DNA from 3 places in the Paenibacillus sp. 102 genome. Region 1 is predicted to be linked to each of the others. Evidence: riboswitches for the same ligand, from Rfam matches in the RefSeq annotation. Region 1 holds a riboswitch; each other region holds the start of a gene.
What was found. A riboswitch is a leader RNA that binds a small molecule or an ion and turns the genes downstream of it on or off. The one in region 1 is predicted to bind thiamine pyrophosphate.
Positions count from the first base shown of each region.

Region 2: it holds a riboswitch for thiamine pyrophosphate, as region 1 does, so the genes downstream of both, thiT (energy-coupled thiamine transporter ThiT) here and thiM (hydroxyethylthiazole kinase) in region 1, are expected to answer to the same signal.
Region 3: it holds a riboswitch for thiamine pyrophosphate, as region 1 does, so the genes downstream of both, thiC (phosphomethylpyrimidine synthase ThiC) here and thiM (hydroxyethylthiazole kinase) in region 1, are expected to answer to the same signal.

Region 1 is NZ_JBCGHT010000013.1:23,309-29,977, reverse strand. It holds gene ilvA (threonine ammonia-lyase) at 1-400, opposite strand, end outside; gene thiE (thiamine phosphate synthase) at 554-1,201, opposite strand; gene thiM (hydroxyethylthiazole kinase) at 1,217-2,026, opposite strand; TPP riboswitch at 2,097-2,207, opposite strand; gene AAIE21_RS21595 (siderophore ABC transporter substrate-binding protein) at 2,511-3,452, opposite strand; gene AAIE21_RS21590 (iron ABC transporter ATP-binding protein) at 3,526-4,284, opposite strand; gene AAIE21_RS21585 (iron chelate uptake ABC transporter family permease subunit) at 4,278-5,216, opposite strand; gene AAIE21_RS21580 (ABC transporter permease) at 5,239-6,192, opposite strand.
Region 2 is NZ_JBCGHT010000018.1:62,329-68,997, reverse strand. It holds gene feoB (ferrous iron transport protein B) at 1-494, opposite strand, end outside; gene AAIE21_RS24615 (FeoA family protein) at 491-718, opposite strand; TPP riboswitch at 1,080-1,181, shown strand; gene thiT (energy-coupled thiamine transporter ThiT) at 1,277-1,879, shown strand; gene AAIE21_RS24605 (sensor histidine kinase) at 2,110-3,906, opposite strand; gene AAIE21_RS24600 (response regulator transcription factor) at 3,903-4,592, opposite strand; gene AAIE21_RS24595 (class D sortase) at 4,646-5,266, opposite strand; gene AAIE21_RS24590 (LPXTG cell wall anchor domain-containing protein) at 5,361-5,810, opposite strand; gene AAIE21_RS24585 (PspC-like choline-binding domain-containing protein) at 6,034-6,639, opposite strand.
Region 3 is NZ_JBCGHT010000007.1:192,639-199,307, reverse strand. It holds gene AAIE21_RS17440 (cytochrome ubiquinol oxidase subunit I) at 1-1,091, shown strand, start outside; gene AAIE21_RS17435 (cytochrome d ubiquinol oxidase subunit II) at 1,084-2,109, shown strand; gene thiC (phosphomethylpyrimidine synthase ThiC) at 2,302-4,062, opposite strand; TPP riboswitch at 4,281-4,395, opposite strand; gene lldP (L-lactate permease) at 4,776-6,437, opposite strand.

The DNA of each region.
Region 1 (6,669 bases):
AATCTAGCGCATAAGCTAATGCATCATCAAATACATCACCTTGCAACTCTACATGTGCACCATATCGCTTAGTCGCAAGTACTTTACTGAGTGGTGCACCTTTTGGCATCACAATCGTACAGGGAATATCGAGCATATTACTAGAATAGGCGACACCTTGTGCATGATTTCCAGCAGATGCTGCAACAACTCCATTTTCTAATTCACCTTTATCAAGAGAAACCATCTTATTATAAGAACCACGCACTTTAAAAGAACCGGTCTTTTGTAAATTTTCGAGCTTTAAATACACTTCATTATGTGATAGTTCACTAAATGTGCTCGAATAATCTAGCGGTGTCACATGGACAATGCCTTTCATTTTCTCATGAGCAGCTACAATATCCTGTAATGAAATCATGTTGTACCCTCCGAAACAAGATGTATTCATATATCCTAGTTTGAGCGGCATAGTTTATTTTATTCTGTAAAAAAGAACCATTTCTATAATCGGCGTTTTTCTATATATCGGAACTTCAACGATATATGGCATATCCTCCAAAAAAAATGGCTGTCAATAAAGACCAGCCATTTTTTTCGTACTTTCATATGGTGATTCTGCTAAACTTATCGCAGAGATAACGGAAACTCCATCCGCTCCCGCTTCTATAACCGAGGCAGCATTTTCAGCTGTAATTCCTCCAATTCCAACAATCGGGACTGTAATCCCCGCTTCTCTAAAATGACGCAGGCCTTTCGTTCCTTGTACTGCTTTTGTATCTTTTTTCGTGCTCGTTGGAAAAATAGGTCCTACTCCTAAATAATCCGCCCCATTTGCAATTGCAAAACGAGCTTCCTCTACCGTATGGGCAGATACTCCGACAATTTTATCTCCCATTTTTTCACGAACTGATGTAATTCCTTCATCATCTTGTCCGACATGAACACCATCTGCATCTAACTCAATTGCTAGTTCTACATCATCATTCACTATGAAAGGTACACCGTATTCCTTACAAAGTACCTGTAGCTGCTTTGCAAAACGCACTCGTTCTTCGCTAGTTAAAGCACCTTCACCTTTTTCACGAAATTGGAAAAGCGTCACTCCGCCATCTAACGCTTCTTTCATTACTTGTAACGGATCCTGCTTACAGTTATTACTTCCCATAATAAAATACACTTGCAATAATTTGGACATTTGTTGTTTATCAATATGTGCCATTTCTCTCACCCCTTCTTACTGCATCTCTTTGATACTTCCATATTGTTCAATATCTTCTTTAGTAGTGTTTGCTAACTGATTCAGAAATTCAATTTGGAAACTGCCTGGTCCTTGTTCTACTGTTTTACTTGCAGCTATTTCCGCGGCTACACCATAAAATGTTAATGCCGCAACTGCCGCTTTCACATAATCTTTTTCAATCGCTGCAAATGCTCCTATTACAGAAGTTAACAAACAACCTGTTCCTGTAACTTTCGTTAAAATTGGATGACCGTTACGAACAGTAAAGGTTCTCTCACCATCTGTAACAACATCTTCTTTTCCAGTAATCACCGCAACTGTATCTAATTCATCTGCTGCTTGTTTTGCAATTCCTACAACATCACCATTTCCAGCGCCAGCGTCAACACCTTTAATCTCCCATTTCTCATTAATCACATTGGCAATTTCTGCTGCATTCCCGCGAATCACCGCTAATTTCACTTCACTTGGAATATGTCTCGCAACTTCGGTTCGGTAAGAAGTTGCCCCTGCACCAACCGGGTCAAATAACACTGGTACATGATGTGCATTTGCAGATTTACCAGCAATGAGCATTGACTCTACTTCCTCAGGACGAAGTGTCCCCATATTTAGAACGAGCGCCCCTGCAATGCTAGCCATTTCTCCCACTTCTTCTTTTGCATATGACATAACTGGTGAAGCTCCCAATGCAAGTAAACCATTGGCTGTAAAGTTTGTTACAACGACATTTGTAATATTATGCACAAGTGGATTCGTCTCTCTTACTGTTTCCACTATTTTTGCGATTTCTTTTATATTCATTCTCTTCATCTCCTAATTTTATAATGGGAGATACACAAAAAAGACACTTTGCGTATGCAAAGTGCCTGAACATGTGCTTTTACACTCTCCCTACGCTGGCATTATCCAACAGGTTCAAATGGTCAACGGGCGGTTTAGCCGTACTCTCAGTTCGCATCCGCAAACTCCCATGTGTTTTCTTATTCATCTACTTCAAAGTCTACTCTTATTCTAGTAAAATAACAAGTTCGTTACTCTATCATATATAAATCCAATTTGATTTTCCAACATATAAATTGCGGCTATGAAAAATAAAAAGAGACTTCCACTCATTTTCTCCTTCTGTTTTCACACGGCATGGGGCTAAAAAAGGAACTGACCGCTTCTATCCACCGGCGGATTCTCTCTACCACCTAAAGAGAATGGTTTTATTTCGGTCTTTCCATCCCTATTTATATATAAAAACAGTGATAGGGATACAATCCTACCACTGTTTTTCATGCTATTATTTTAAGGCTTTAGATACTTCTTTCACCATTTCAGAAATAGACTCAAGTCCGCCACCAGATAGGTACCAGTAGTTTGCATCTAAGTAGATTACATTGCCATTTTTCGCAGCATTTGTTTTGCTAACAATTTCATTTTTTACAACTTGTTCCGCAGAAGATTTACCGCCTACAACAGCACCTCTATCTACTACAAATAAGTAATCCGGATTTTTCTCTAAAATATATTCAAATGAAACTTTATTACCATGTGTATCTGCTTTAAGTTCTGTATCTACAGGAGCTACACCAAATACATCATGAATAATACCGAAGCGAGAATTTGGACCATATGCACTTACTTGGCCGTCATTTGCTAAAATAATTAAACCTTTTTTATCACTCTTCGTAGCTTTTTCATTTAATGCTTTTATATCTTTTTCAACTGCTGCAATTTCTTTTTTCGCTTTTTCTTCTTTACCAAAGATGCTTGCTAACATTTCTGTGTTTTCTTTAAATGATTTCATGTAATCTTTTGTGTCTTGTTCTACATAAATTGTTGGAGCGATCTTTTCGAATTCTTTGTATGAATCAGATTGTCTTCCAGAAATAATAATTAAGTCTGGTCCAATTTCGTTAATTTTTTCGAAATCTGGCTCTTTTAGTCCACCAACGTTTGTATATTTTTTATCTTTATATTTAGAAAGATATGCTGGTGTATTTTTTTGTGGTACACCTGTTACTTCAACGCCTAATTTATCTAACGTATCTAAAGAACCAAAGTCAAATACGACAACTTTTTTCGGGTTTGTTTTAACTTTCGTTTCTCCTAATTTGTGCTTAATCGTAATTTCTTTACTTTCACTTGCTTCTGTCTTTTTATCAGAAGAAGCATTATTGCTACATGCTACAGCTACAACAGCAAGCATGAAAGTTAATAATAACATTGCTAATTTCTTCATTACATTCACCTCTATAGATTTTTTAAAATTATTTTAAGTCGATAGTAAGTGATTACTATCAAAATAACTTCCACTATGAAAAATAAATACATATATTATTGCCGGCTATTTCTTCAATATGAATATCCATATCATAAATATCTTTCAAAACAACCGGATCAATAATTTCATTTGTTGCTCCTTCTTTCATTACTTTTCCATCTTTCAAAGCAACGATGCGATCAGAGTAACAAGAAGCAAAGTTAATATCATGAATGACAATAACAATTGTTTTGCCAAGCTCTTCAACTAAACGCCTTAGTACTTTCATAATTTGGACAGAATGCTTCATATCTAAATTATTAAGCGGCTCATCTAGCAAAATATATTCTGTATTTTGAGCAATGACCATCGCAATATATGCTCTTTGTCGTTGCCCACCACTGAGCTGATCTAAATATTTATATTGAATATCTTCAAGCTCCATGTAACAGATTGCTTCTTCAATATGATTCCAATCTTCTTTTGATAAATTGCCTTGTGAATAAGGAAATCTGCCAAAACTCACTAACTCTCGAATTGTAAGTCGTAAATTGATATGATTTGTTTGTTTTAGAATAGAGATTTTCTTGGCAAGTTCATTACTATCCCATTCGCCAATTTCTTTATCCTCTATATGGATTTCACCAGCATCTTTTTTCAAAAGCCTACTCATCATAGATAGAACTGTACTTTTCCCAGCCCCATTCGGTCCAATAAACGATGTGATTTTCCCTTTTGCTATTTTAATAGAGACATCTTCAACAACATTTTTATTTCCATATTGTTTTGATACATTTCTTACTTCTACCATGTCTTGCTCTCCTTTAATAGAAGATAAATGAAGTACACGCCACCGACGAAATTGACAATAACACTTAAAGTCGTATTAAAATCAAACACTCTTTCAACAATTAACTGTCCACCTACTAAAGCGATAATACTAATAAAGATAGAGCCTGTTATTAAATATTTGTGCTCGTATGTACGTAAACATTCGCGCGCAACGTTGACTACAAGTAATCCTAAAAATGTAATTGGACCAACTAGCGCTGTAGAAATGGAAACGAGAATCGCAATTACAATTAAAAACTTCTTCACAACCTTGTCGTAATCGACTCCTAAATTAATTGCTTCTTCTCTTCCAAGCGATAATACATCTAACAGCTTTAATTCCTTATATACATATGCAAGGACGAGGACAATCCCAATAATTGATGTTACAAGCAACTCTGTTTTCACATTATTTACACTTGCAAACATCTTACCTTGTACAATTTGAAACTCATTCGGATCAATGAGTACTTGCATAAATGAAGATAAACTTTGAAAGAAAGTCCCAAATATTAACCCTATTAGCAGTAAGAAGTAAATATTGCTTCCTTCCCTCTTAAAGAGGAATTTATAAAGAAACAATGCGAAAACAATCATTAAGCTTATCGATATAAGGAAGTTAACATTTGTATTCATCATTGCGATATGCTGCGATCCAAACATAAACACAACAAATGTTTGAATAAACATATAAAGTGAATCTAACCCGATAACACTTGGTGTTAAAATACGGTTATTACTAATTGTTTGGAAGATCATAGACGAAAACGCAATTGCTCCGCCCGTTATAACCATTGCCAACAATTTCTTAGCCCTTCTTGGCAATGCATAATCTAATGTATTCATATTTAAGTTAATAAATAAAAAGATCCCAATGGCTACAACTGATATAATGGCAAGTACTGCCAACATTTTTTTATGACCGATTTGTTTTCTATGCTGCATATGCGTTTCTCCTCATCAATAAATAAAGGAAGATCCCGCTTCCGATTACCCCGACTGTAAGACCGATAGAAATCTCATACGGATAAATCACGATGCGACCAAGTATATCGCAAGCTAGTACGAAAACTGCTCCAAGTAAGGCGGTATGAGGTAAACTATTTTTCAAATTATCCCCACGGTAAATCGAAACAATATTCGGAATAATAAGTCCTAAAAATGGAATCATTCCGACAGTTAAGACAACCAATGCCGCAATTAAAGCAACGATAATGAGACCGATATTTAGCACACGGTTGTAATTCATCCCTAAATTCGCTGCAAAATCTTCTCCCATTCCAGCAACAGTAAAGCGATTTGCATATAAAAATGCAATGATAACAAGCGGAATACTTAAATATAAAATCTCATATCTTCCCTTCATAATCATTGAAAAATCGCCTTGTAGCCAAGAATTGATATTTTGAATCAAGTCATACTTATAAGCAAAGAATGTTGTAATGGAACTGATAATATTCCCAAACATAATCCCAACAAGTGGAATGAAAATTGTATCCTTAAACTTAATTCGTTTTAAAATTTGCATAAATAAAAATGTACCAGCTAATGCAAAGACAAAAGCAACGATCATTTTTTCAAGTGGACTGGCTGACGTGAATAGCAACAATGAAACTAAAACACCTAACTTTGCGCTATCCATCGTCCCCGCAGTTGTCGGAGATACAAATTTATTTCTACTTAATTGCTGCATAATTAAACCACTTATACTTAAGCTAACACCAGCAACAATAATACTGATGAGACGCGGTAATCTACTGATAAACACGATTTGCATTTTTTCTTGATCCCAATGCAGAATATCTGATAGATTCACATCTTTTACACCGATAAAAATAGACGCAATCGATAAAATAATAAGCATGATAAACAAATATCTTTTTTTCATAATTTCTTCATGGTGCAGATTATGTTCTGTCGCTATCACCTGATTCAAACAGATTATAACCCTATCATTTTATCCCCCTTTGTCTATTTATAGAATAATAAAAAGAAAATGATTCTCTTTATCAATTAAAAATACAATTTATTCTTTTAATCTGACATTTTGACAATAATCAGATAACCTCTTTTAATGATAATGAATTTCATTTACAATGTCAACGAATACCATTATTATTTATATCATTTTTTTATTTGTATTGGAAAACTCGTTTAGTTTATTCTTTTAAACTAAACTTTAAATTCATTACAGCTTCTACTCAAGCTTGATTTCACGGTTCATCATCTCGGTTTTACTGTTTCATATATGTCACAACAGCGCATTTTGATACTTTCACATCTTCTACTTAAAAATGTAGCGTATTTAATTGATAACAAAAGGTTAGAATCTTCGGCATAACTGAATCTAAGAAGGATGTATGCT
Region 2 (6,669 bases), on a different contig from region 1:
GGCTTTTTCTCTTTCTTCTCACTCTCATGAAGAGCAGCAAGTAATTCTTCACAACCTTTCCCACTTCTCGCAACAACAGGAACGACCGTTACTCCTAATATTTCTGATAATCTTTTTACATCAATAACAATTCCGCGTTGCTTTGCAACATCGATCATATTTAACCCAATTGAAACTGGCTTACCAAATTCCAGTAGTTGCAACGTTAAATGCATATTACGCTCGAATTGAGAAGAGTCAACAATATTCAGCATATGTTGAAATTCTTCTGTTAATAGAAAGTTTGTAACGACACCTTCATCACGAGAGACAGGATTTAAATCATATACACCTGGTAAATCAATTAATGTCCCTTGCTTATTCTTTAACTTACCAACCTTTTTTTCTACCGTTACCCCGCTCCAGTTTCCTACATATTCATAAGAACCAGTTAACGCATTAAATAATGATGTTTTCCCTGTATTCGGATTCCCTAGCAATGCAACTGTATTCACGCTAATTCCACCTTTATCATTTTCGCGTCACAATGACGAATACTAATTAATTGTCCTCGGCATTCTAATGTACATGGGCCTTTGAACATCGCTTTTTGTTTTACACGAAGTTCACTTCCTTCAGAAAGACCAAAAGCAGCTAATCTCCGCTTTAACAACTTATCTAACGTCTGTAAATTTTTCACTAATACCTTTTCACCTATTTTAATATCAGCTAAACTCATAATTTCCCCCCTCAAAAAAGAGAATGATAATTATTTTCAGTGAAATTATACCACATTCTAAGAATCAAGTAATATAGCCTTTCCCTTCCTATTTGTTAACATTTTGGGACACTTATACTTAAATAATTTTTCTATATAAACTCATACTAGTTTGCTGGCATATAAGTCATGGCTATGCAAACAAACAGAGAACTCCACTCGTTTCCACTTGGCATGGGGCTAAAAAAGGATCCGACCGCTTCTATGCATGAGCGGATTCTCTCTTCCATCTAAAAAAATTCTTTTAATTCTCATCTATGTAAACACCCATTTGCCATTCTCATCCATTTCGATTACAATGAATCTAACAATCAAAGAATCTCGTTATCACAGGGGGAGCCTCGTTGCTGAGAGGGAATATAACGTTCCGACCCTTAGAACCTGTTAGTTAATGCTAACGTAGGAATTGTGCAAACGCCGAAATACATATACCTCATCATTTTCTATTTACGTATTTCATATCTCCCTATGATACATTATTCTTTTTTTGTGCAACTTGGATTTAGGGGGAATGACAACATGCGTAACACCAATTTACAAGCGATGATTGAATCTGCAATCCTTGCAGCCTTCGCCTTGATCATCGACATTTTACCACTATCAATTAAACTTCCAACAGGCGGTTCCGTTTCATTTGCAATGATTCCTATTTTTATTATCGCTTACCGCTGGGGATTTAAAACGGCTTTCTTAGGAGGCTTGATTTGGGGACTACTGCAAATTGTAGTCGGCGATGCATATATTTTAACGCCTGTGCAAGCATTCATTGAGTACTTCGTTGCCTTTGCTTTCGTCGGCTTTGCCGGTTTATTCTATCAACCTATTCAGCAATCAATGGCAAATAATCCAGGGAAGAAAACAATGGTCTATATTATTGTTGCTACTTTCATTGGTAGCTTTGCACGTTATTTCTTTCACTTTATTGCAGGCGTTATCTTCTTCGGAAAGTACGCACCACCAGGACAGTCCGCTTTCCTATATTCATTAATCGTGAACGGTAGTACAATGCTTGCTTCTTTCGCATTATGTACAGTGTTACTACTTCTTTTATTTACAACTTCACCACGCTTATTCCAAAGCGTTGGTGCATATAATATGAATTCAAAAAATAAGAGTGCCTAAATGGCGCTCTTATTTTTACTTTAGTGAGTTATATCTATAATAAACATGATAAATGCACATAAGAACATAAATACCATTACACTTAGTAAATTGCTATTCATGGCTAATCTACTCCTGACAAAACCTTATTTTCTAACCCAAATTATACGTGTAGAAAATAAAGATAAGGTAAAGATACTATGAAGATAAGTTAAAAAACAATAAAAAAGTGTAGAAGTTCCTATTCCTTTCTACACTTTTTTATCTAAATAGAAGAAAAATAGCACACCATCTTCCGTATTATTCACACCATACTCTACGCCATGAAGTTTTAAAATATTTTTTGAAATCGCAAGCCCGAGTCCTGTTCCACCTTTTGAACGTTGACGAGCCGTATCAATCCGATAAAAACGATCCCAAATTTTATCTAATTGTTCTTCTTCAATATGTGCACCTTTATTTTCAATACAAACCTTTATTCGATTTTGTTCATCTATTGTTGAAATAATAATATCCTCTTTTTCCGGCGTATAACGAATTGCATTCGTAATGAAGTTGACAATTACTTGCTCAATGCGATGTTGATTTGCGACAACTTGAGCTGGAGATATGTGTTTGTAAACATGAAATTGTTTCTTCTCTATTTCTAATGATAGCTGTCCACATATATGCTCAATGATCTCATCAATATGAAAAGTATCCATCTGCATTTTATACGTACCAGATTCGAATTTAGCTAACTCTAGCATATCCAAAATTAGCATGTCCATCTTATCCACTTCTTTTTCCATTGCCTGAAAGTAATACTCTTTCTTATGTTCAGCTACCCCATCTTTTAGAATCGAAATACAGCTTTTCATAATACTTAGCGGTGTTTTCAATTCATGTGAGACACCCGAAATAAATTCTTTTCTCGTATTTTCTAGCTTTCTTTCTTTTTCAATATCTTGTTCTAATTGTTCAATATGTGTGTGCAATGTATTAGATAATATATTAATGTTGTTAGATAAATCGCCAATCTCATCTTTTGAAGTAATTAGAATTCTTTCCGTGAAATCTAGATTGGCAATTTTCTTGGTTGTGTCATTTATTCGTAATAGCGGTTTGGCAATTTGTTTTGAGTAATAAAAAGATGCCAATAAGGTGAGTACTAATACAAATGCAATAATATATACATAATAATCCTTTACCATTTGTACCGCTTCATCCACAGGCTGCAAGGACGCCATGGCGAATATATATGTTAAAGAGCCATCCTTTTCTTTTATCGGTTTGATTAATAATTTATATTTTATATCATTTTTTTCATAGTCAATTGTTCGTAACGCTTTATTAATATCTTTATCTCCACTTAACAGTAAATCTTTTTGAAATTCTTTTATACTATCCAAAAATAAAGTGTTTTTATAAATCGGATTTGACTGTCCTTTTCCATCAGGGAGTTGAATATTTGTAACCATTCCCCTAAAACCGATACTAGGAGATTCAGCAGCACTTTTCTTTTCCCCTTTTAATTGCATATTCATTTCATTTATTTTCTTATCTAATATCTTGTTAGACCAACTTAGATTTCCTTTGTATAGATTAGCCGGAACAAATATAGACTCTCTACTTATTCCATAAACTGAAACTTGTACTCCGGAGAAGCTCGGTAATGTTTCATTTTCAATCTCTTCTATCCCGATAAGATTATACAAAGGAACTGTAATATTTGCTTTTCCAAACCCCTTCTGAGATAGCTGATCTAACTTTACTTCTAGCTTAAAGTCCTCTGCATGCTTTAAGTTTCCATACCGATCTAGTGTTGTAATCCACGTATTATTATCTCGATAAAAGTCTTGTTCCAGCTTTTGAATTGCTTCTATACTATCACTACTATTTAAATACCCTTTCTCAAAAGAGTCTATATTTGTTTGAATATCATTTACTTTTCTGTTGGCATAATATTGTTTAAAAAATATTGTTTGTCCAATAAAAATCGTTGCTAAAATTAGCATACATAAGGCCACTGTAAGGATAAATAATTTTAATACAATTCCTTTTCTCATACATTCCCCTCAAATTTATAGCCCATTCGAACAACAGTCGTAATATATTTTGCTTTATCCCCTAATTTATTTCGCAAATTACGAATATGGCTATTTACTGTGCGATCATCACCAGCAAATTCATATCCCCAAATCTTTGTAATTAATTGCTCTCTTGTCAGAACAATCCCCTGATTCTGCATGAAATACGTCAATATCTCAAACTCTGTATGTGTTAAATTAATATCTATCCCATCAATGGTCACAATACGCGATGGAAAGTGAACACAAATTCCATGAATAGATAATGTATCATTTTTATTCTCTGAAGACTTATTTATAGCCATTTTACTTTCCAGTAATCGCTTCGCCCTTGCCAATAAAATTGGAGGACTATATGGTTTTGTTACATAATCGTCTGCTCCGAGCTCAAACCCAAGTAACGTATCATCTTCATCTACACGTGCCGTGAGCATAATAATCGGCACTTGAGACGTTTTACGGATTCTTCGGCACACAGACCAACCATCTAATTCTGGTAACATAATATCAAGGATTACTAAATGAACTTCTTCTTCTTCAAACAAAGATAAAGCTTCTTTCCCATCTCTTGCTTCCAGTACTTTATAGTACTCATTTAAAAAATAATCTTTCAAAATTTCGCGTAAAATATCTTCATCTTCAACAATTAAAATTGTTTTTGTCATGTGCCCTTTCCCCTTTTCTTATTCTAAACAGTTTTAAAAAAAATACTGTAATTTCATTTTGGATTAGTAGCAATTAATTTTGCCTCAATAATATATCGATCTGGTGCATCACCGATATAATCGAATGGATAACAAGTCGTCAGCGTTAATGTTGGTTCTTCTTTTTTTACAATGACTGTGCGGTCATCCGCATGCGTAATCCACATTTTATGAATTTCATAAGTATAAATCTTATTATCGTATTCCACAATGAGGTTATCTTTTTCTTTCAGCTCTCCTAACTCTGTAAATACCGTATCACGATGCCCACTCAGTACAGTATGGCCGCCTTCTGATGGAGTCGTTGTACTATTACTTACAAACATACCAACTCCTTTTTTCAACGTGGCTTCATTCGCTCCCCAATGTATAGAAAACTTCTTCTTTATTTTTGGGATATTTAATACGGCTACTTCCTCGCCTTCTTTATATTGCATTTGAGAAGCGGGTATTTGAGAATTCACAGTTGTTTCCGTAGACCGCTCTTTTGATTCTATCTTCTCAAAACGCTTTATCTCTTCTGTCGTTAAATTTTGCGCAGAGCTTTTCCCTTTATACCATTCAAAAGAATAATAAGCCCCAATAAAAATACCAATTATCATGAAAGCAAATCCAATCCGATTTAGAAATGTCATTTTTCATCCCTCCATGCAAAAAATGGTAGGGATATCCTACCATTTTTAATATATGAAATTATCCCATTCTTTATAGGCCAATGCACATTTTATATTACGCTTTAATCTTACGGCGAGTAAATCCAAACAATGATCCTAATGCTACAAGGCATGCGCTTAATGCCATCATTGCTACGCTATTGGATGCTGTATTGGGTAGTTTTTCTCCTTTTACAGCTTGTTTCGCTACCTCTTTTTTCTCTAATTCATTCTTTTGTTGTGCCTTGATTGCTTCTTCTTTTTTTGCCATAGCTTGCTTTTCTTGCGCTTGTGCTGCTACTTCCTTTTTCTCTAATTCATTCTTTTGTTGTGCCTGGATTGCTGCTTCTTTTTTTGCTATAGCTTGCTTTTCTTGCGCCTGAGCTGCTTCTTCTTTTTTCGCCGTATCCTGCTGTACTTGTGCTACCTCTTCTTTTGTCATTGTTCCAGTAGACGCACTTGCCACTGAAGAATATCCTACTGATAGAAGTGCCATCGCACAAATTGGTAAAAGTTTCTTTTTCATTTTATGTCTCTCCTTAGTATACTTTTTTCACATCGCATCGGATGTATTCATAGAATATATCTGTTATGTAAATATGAGATGCAGATGAAATGGATTTTTCTTAAAGATTCAATTATCTTCAAGAAAGCAAACTTCCCTATACACACCTCTCTATTTACAGAATAAAAAGAGGCTGCCGAAAGTAGCTATTCAACTACTTTCGGCAGCCTCTTTTTCAAAATGTTTAAAACATAACGCCATTATCTTTAAATGAATACCAAGTACCATTAATCAAGTGTTTGCCCGTTGTCATTGTACCGTTAGATTTTAAATAATACCAATTTCCAGATTCTTGCAACCAACCTGTTTTCATCGTACCATTCGGATCCATATAATACCAACCTGTATCAGTTCTTACCCATCCAGTTGCCATTAATCCACGATGAATATAATACCACTCATTTTCTTCTTTTACCCAACCAGTTTTCATTGATCCATCTGGATTTGCATATACCCAGCGGTCTTTACCCTCTTCTATCCAACCAGTCTTCATAATGCCATCTTGACCTAAATAATAATCTCTTCCATTTACTCTAACATAATCGTTTTGCACCATCATTCCATCTATACAGTAATACCATTGTCCGTTATAACTTAACCAGCCTTCATGAGCTTTTCCATCTTTATCAAAGTAATACCATGCATCTCCAGTTTTTACCCATCCCGTTTTTTGTATAGCTTGTTCTTCTTTCGGGATAGCCTGATTCACATTTTCACTTGTTTCTCCATAAGAAACAGCAGGTACTAAAAACATTACAGACATTAAAACTAGCAAAATAATTTTTTTCATTTTTCCCAGTCTCCCAAATAATAATTTATT
Region 3 (6,669 bases), on a different contig from region 1:
AAGTGATTTCTGTTCCATTCCAGATTGAGATTTTTGCCTTCTTCTTAGAAGCTTTATTTATGTCCATTTACGTCTATGCGGCAGATAAATTACCACCATTCATGAGATTAATCTCACTTTTTTTTGTCATGCTTGGTGCTACTGCATCCGCCGTGTTAATTACCTCAGCAAATACATGGATGAATACACCAGCAGGCTTTTCTATGAATCCTGATGGCTCTGTTTTTAACGTTGACCCTTGGAAAGCATTCTTTAATCCAAGCTTTTTCACAAGCTCTTTCCACGTTGTCATTACTGCTTATGCAACAGGAGCGGCCGTCATTGCTTCTATTGCTGGATTCAAATTATTAAAACGAAATGTGAGCGCACGAGAGATTGCTTATCATAAAAAAGGACTATTTTTAGGTCTTGTCGTCACGTTTATTAGCGGAGCAATTATGTGGCTTTCTGGACATGAATCAGCTATTGCCTTGCACGAACATTCTCCAGAAAAATTAGCATCAGCAGAAGCATTATTCGATACGACATCACACGCTCCCTTATCCATTGGCGGAGTCGTTGACCCTGCAACTCTTGAGTTAAACTATGCACTTGAAATTCCAAACATGCTTAGTTTACTCGTTGGTTTAGATCCTAATACCGTTGTAAAAGGACTCAACGAATTCCCAAGGGAAACGTGGCCACCATTTTATACACATACATTGTTTAACTTAATGGTAGGTACGGCTGCATTCACATTCGCTGTCGCAACAATTGCCCTTTTATATTGGTACTTTATCTATCGAAAAAAAGGAGAAAAGTTACCGAAGTGGCTACTATGGGCAACTGCTGCATGCGGACCGATTATGATGCTCGGTATTGAATTCGGTTGGATTTTCAGTTGTAGTGGACGTCAGCCTTGGACAATTTATGGCATGCAACGTACAGTTGATGCCGCAACACGCGCTGACTTTGTTGGACCTTTATTCGTTTTATTTATCGTTTTGTATATCGGTCTTGGTGTTTTAACAATTTTCGTACTACGGACGTTCTTTAAAAGACATCCCTTGAAAAATGATCTAGGGCCACAAGGAGGAGATTCTCGTGCATGAGGCAAGTATTGCGATTATCATTTTATGGGCTCTTATTTTCGTTTATAGCATTTTAGGGTCCATTGATTTCGGGGCCGGCTTTTGGGGCATGGCGTATGCGAAACATCCAACACTTGCTGCTAAGCTTGCCAATCGGTACTTATCACCAACTTGGGAAGTAACAAATACATTTCTTGTCTTTGTTGTTGTCGCTTTTCTCGGTTTCTTTCCAAAAGCGGCCTTCACCCTTGCAACAGTTATGTTCGTACCAGTTATGTTAATTTTAGTGCTCGTTGCCATTCGTAGTACATTTATGGTATTCGCCTATTCTGTCCCGAAATATGAACATCTGCTTCGTCTTATTTCAGGTGTTACCGGACTCTTAATTCCAGCTTTATTAATCACCGTTTTACCTGTAACAGAAGGCGCTTATATTACAACTACTGGCGGAAAAGAAGTTCTCCTATACGGAAAGCTTTTGTCCAGTCCCGTTATATACTGCTATATGCTATTCGGATTAACTTCTGAATTGTTTTTATCTTCTCTATTTCTAGCTGACTTTGCGAGAGAACAAGGATCAGAGGATTCGTATCGTCTTTACAGACGCAACGCCATCATACTTGGCCCCGCAACGCTCGTTACAGCCATCATCGCTCTTGTTGTGATGGATCCAGAAACACATTGGCTCATGCAAGGCTTAATTAAACAATTTCCATGGTTTACTGTCTCTATTATTTTATTTGTCATTGGATATTCTTCGCTTTGGTGGACAAATAAAAAATACAGCGCACTCGGTTGGCCAAGGATTGCTGTTTTAGCAGTTGTTGCACAGTATGCATTTGCAAGCTACGCTTATGGCGTCGCGCATTTACCGTATATCATTTATCCGGATGTTACTGTATATACAAGCTTTACAACGAAAGAAACATTCTATGCGTTGCTCATCCTCTATGCAATCGGCATTGCGATTTTACTTCCAGGCTTTATCTTCTTCTGGAATTTATTCTTAAAGGATCGAACGTTCCTAAAGGAAAAATAATAATAGCCCCCTTTGCTACCGTCTTAGCAAAGGGGGCTTCTTCTATATTTAAGTTAGGTACACGTGATCAATCAAGTAACAAGGTGTTCGGAAGCAGTACATATCTCCCGCTATTTGTGGGTATTTGTTCCCTCACTCCAAACACAAAGAAGTTAGAAGGGGGACAAACTCCCTGAAAAATCTCAAATTCAATTATTGATATAAATGACTACCAGCTTCTTTAAATTCTTCTGATTTCTCTTTCATACCTTTTTCAATTGCTTCTGTTGTTTCTAAATCATTTTCTTTCGCATATTCACGAATATCATGTGAAATTCTCATACTACAGAACTTTGGACCACACATTGAACAGAAATGAGCTGTTTTTGCCCCTTCTGCTGGTAATGTTTCATCGTGGAAGTCCATTGCGCGTTCAGGATCTAAAGATAAGTTAAATTGATCGCGCCAACGGAATTCAAAACGAGCTTTTGAAAGTGCATCATCACGTTGCTGCGCTGTTTTATGTCCCTTTGCAAGGTCAGCCGCATGCGCCGCAATTTTATACGTAATAACCCCTTCACGAACGTCATCTTTGTTTGGCAAACCTAAATGCTCTTTCGGTGTTACATAGCAAAGCATAGCGGTACCAAACCAGCCGATCATCGCTGCACCAATCGCCGATGTAATATGATCATAACCTGGTGCAATATCCGTTGTTAAAGGCCCTAATGTATAGAACGGTGCGCCTTGGCAAATATCAAGTTCTTTATCCATATTTTCTTTAATTAAATGCATCGGTACATGCCCTGGTCCTTCAATCATAACTTGAACATCATGCTTCCAAGCAATTTTTGTTAACTCACCAAGTGTTTCAAGCTCAGAGAATTGCGCTTCATCATTTGCATCCGCAATCGACCCTGGACGTAATCCATCTCCTAAAGAGAAGGAAACATCGTACTGTTTCATAATTTCACAAATCTCTTCAAAGTGCGTATATAGGAAGTTTTCTTTATGATGGAATAGACACCACTGCGCCATAATCGAACCACCGCGTGAAACAATACCTGTTGTACGTTTTGCTGTAATTGGAATGTAACGAAGTAGTACGCCAGCATGAATTGTAAAGTAGTCAACGCCTTGCTCTGCTTGTTCAATTAACGTGTCACGGTATACTTCCCACGTTAAATCTTCAGCAATCCCATTTACTTTTTCTAACGCTTGATAAATCGGAACTGTTCCAACTGGTACAGGAGCATTACGGATGATCCATTCACGAGTTGTATGAATGTTTTTCCCTGTTGATAGATCCATAATTGTATCCGCGCCCCAGCGCGTTGCCCATGTCATCTTCTCAACTTCTTCCGCGATAGAAGAGGAAACCGCAGAGTTCCCAATATTCGCATTTACTTTCACGTGGAAATTGCGTCCGATAATCATCGGTTCTGCCTCTGGATGGTTAATATTTGCTGGTAGGATTGCGCGGCCTTCAGCAATCTCTTTACAAACAAACTCTGGCTCTACGCCTTCACGAATCGCAACATATTCCATCTCAGATGTAATGATGCCCCTGCGCGCATAGTGCATTTGCGTTACGTTTGCACCTTCTTTTGCACGAAGTGGTTTGCGATCCATTTGTGGGAACACAGGTGTATGATTAGATGCGACTTTCACACCATCATCTTCCGGTTTCATTTCGCGTCCTTCATACTCTTCTACATCTCCGCGGTTAACAATCCAACCGTGACGTGGTGTTGGAATTCCCTTTTCCAACTCTACTTTGTACTCAGGATCTGTATAAGGTCCGCTCGTATCATACACACGAATTGGTGGGTTTGGTACACCATTTGTATCACTTTGGGCAATCTCACGCATCGGTACTTTCATACCATCACGCGGGCCATCAACATAGACTTTCTTACTCCCTGGTAAACTCGACTTCAATTCAATTTGCTCAGCTGAAACAGATTGCTTCATAATTTGTGTTGCCTCCCCTTTATCATTTCAAGAAATCTCCCTTACTCAGAACCTCCAACCAACCCCGAGCAATTTCAGTTATCTTGATTTTTACTTCATCCGATCATAGTGATCGGTTCAGCTTTAGGACGAGAAGAGAACTAGTGGCCAGCGCATGCCAAAATAAAAAGAGCCAGGTCCATAGTAAAACAAAGGACCTGGCTCATAAAGACATCATTATGTAAAGCCGTTAACTTCCCTACGCTGGTACGAGCCAGATCAGGTCCAAAGGGTTAAGAAGTTCTTGCGCTTCTCTCTCAGCCCACGCTTTGCTGGGCACCCCTAGTTTATCACTGATTTAATTTTCAATACTTTCTCATCATACACGATAATCAGAAAAATGCAAAGGAATGAATTCTAATTTTTATATGTTGTTTTTTTGTCTGTTGATCGATATCTTCTGTCGAACGGTCGATATATATCCATTTTGATTTGCTGACATCTACATTGCGGCTATGAAAACAAAAAAAGATTTCCACTCATTTTCTCCGTTTGTTTTCACTCGGCATGGAGCTAAGAAAGGGTCTGACCGCTACTATGCATGACTAGACGCTCTCTCCACCTAGAAAAATTAGGTTTTATGTCAACTTTTCAATGTGTATTTACATATTTTAAAAATCGCCGATATCTCAAAAAAAAGATGCCCGCGCGCGCGCGGGGCATCTTTTTCTTATTTACGGTATCATCCACGTTAAATAGTAGGCTTGTACATAGGTCATAATGCCCACAATGATTACAAAGAATAAACTATGCTTTACTGTAAATCGGAATAAATCGGACTCTTTTCCAGCAAGTCCTACTGCCGCACATGCAATTGCAATCGATTGCGGAGAAATCATTTTACCCGTTACACCGCCTGTTGTATTTGCAGCAACAAGTAATACTTCTGATACGCCAACTTGCTGCGCCGTAATAGCTTGCAAGTTGGAGAATAATGCGTTTGCCGATGTATCTGACCCTGTTAAGAATACACCAATCCAGCCAAGGAATGGTGAGAAGAATGGGAATAATCCCCCTGTTCCTGCTAATGCTAACGCGAGTGTTGAGGATAAACCAGAATAGTTTGCGATGAATGCGAATCCTAATACGAAACCGATAGATAGAATTGGCATTTTTAATTCTTGTAATGTTTCTTTAAATGTTTCAACCGCTTGTTTTGCGCTCATTTTAAGTATAAAGATTGAAATGATACATGCGATTAAAATCGCTGTTCCTGTTGCTGATAAGACATCAAATTTTAATACTGCATCATAAGGTGTTGGTTTATTTACAATCGGTTCTGCCTTCATTACTAAATTGTGCAGACCTGGAACTTGAAACTTAAAGACAAGACTTTCTAACGCCCCGCCCGGAGCAAATAATGCTTTGAAGAATCCTTGACTCCAAATAACAACCATAACTGTCAAAATAATAAATGGTGACCAAGCTTTCACGACTTTTCCAGCCGTTAATTTCGGCATGGATGAAGCCGTTGTTGTCGCTGCCACTTCGTCGTTTGCTTGCTTAGATTGATAAATTTCTTTCGGTTGCCATACTTTTAGGAATAATGCTAAACATACTAAGCTGACAAGCGCTGATGTAATATCCGGAAGTTCTGGCCCTAAGAACGTAGCTGTAATAAACTGTGTAATTGCAAATGAACTACCTGCTACAAATAATGCAGGCCATGTTTGTTTTATACCTTTGAAGCCATCCATTAAAAATACGATAAAGAATGGAACAAATAATGATAAGAACGGTAATTGGTGCCCTGCCATTTGTCCGATTTTATGAGCATCAATACCCGTTACTTGCCCCGCAACTGTAATTGGAATCCCCATTGCTCCGAACGCTACCGGCGCTGTATTTGCAATTAAGCAAAGTCCAGCTGCATATAACGGATTTAAGCCAAGACCAGCAAGAAGCGCTGCCGTAATTGCTACCGGTGCACCAAACCCAGCTGCCCCTTCCAAAAATGCGCCAAATGAAAAACCAATTAAAATAACGAGTAAACGATGATCATTCGTAATCGATAGTACCGATGCACGAATCACATCAAACTGTCCTGTTTTGACAGAAATTTTATATAAAAATACCGACATTACAATAATCCATGCAATTGGCCATAACCCATATAGGAAGCCATATCCCGTTGCTGCCATCGCCATTGTAAACGGCATTTTATACGCAAATAGCGCAACTAAAATTGTTAATACAACTGTAATAAAGCCTGCCACATACCCCTTCATACGAAACACTGCTAACGCCAAGAAAAAAAAGATAATTGGAATAAGTGCTACCGCTGCGGAAATCCAAATGTTACCGAACGGATCGTAAACTTGTGTCCATGTCCCCATTGTCCTCTCCCTTTCTGTAATCCCCTGTTTTAAAATCTTTATAATCTTATCAGTAGACTATCCGGTCATCATACCTTTAAGTCTAAAATAAAAAACGTTTCAAGAAAACGTTTTCAACGATTGTATTTCTACTTTACCATATCATTTTTAATTTAAAAAGATTTTTTGATCTAATTTTCTAATTTTTTCGTTAAATCGCACTTTCGAATTAATCCTATATATAGGAAAAAAG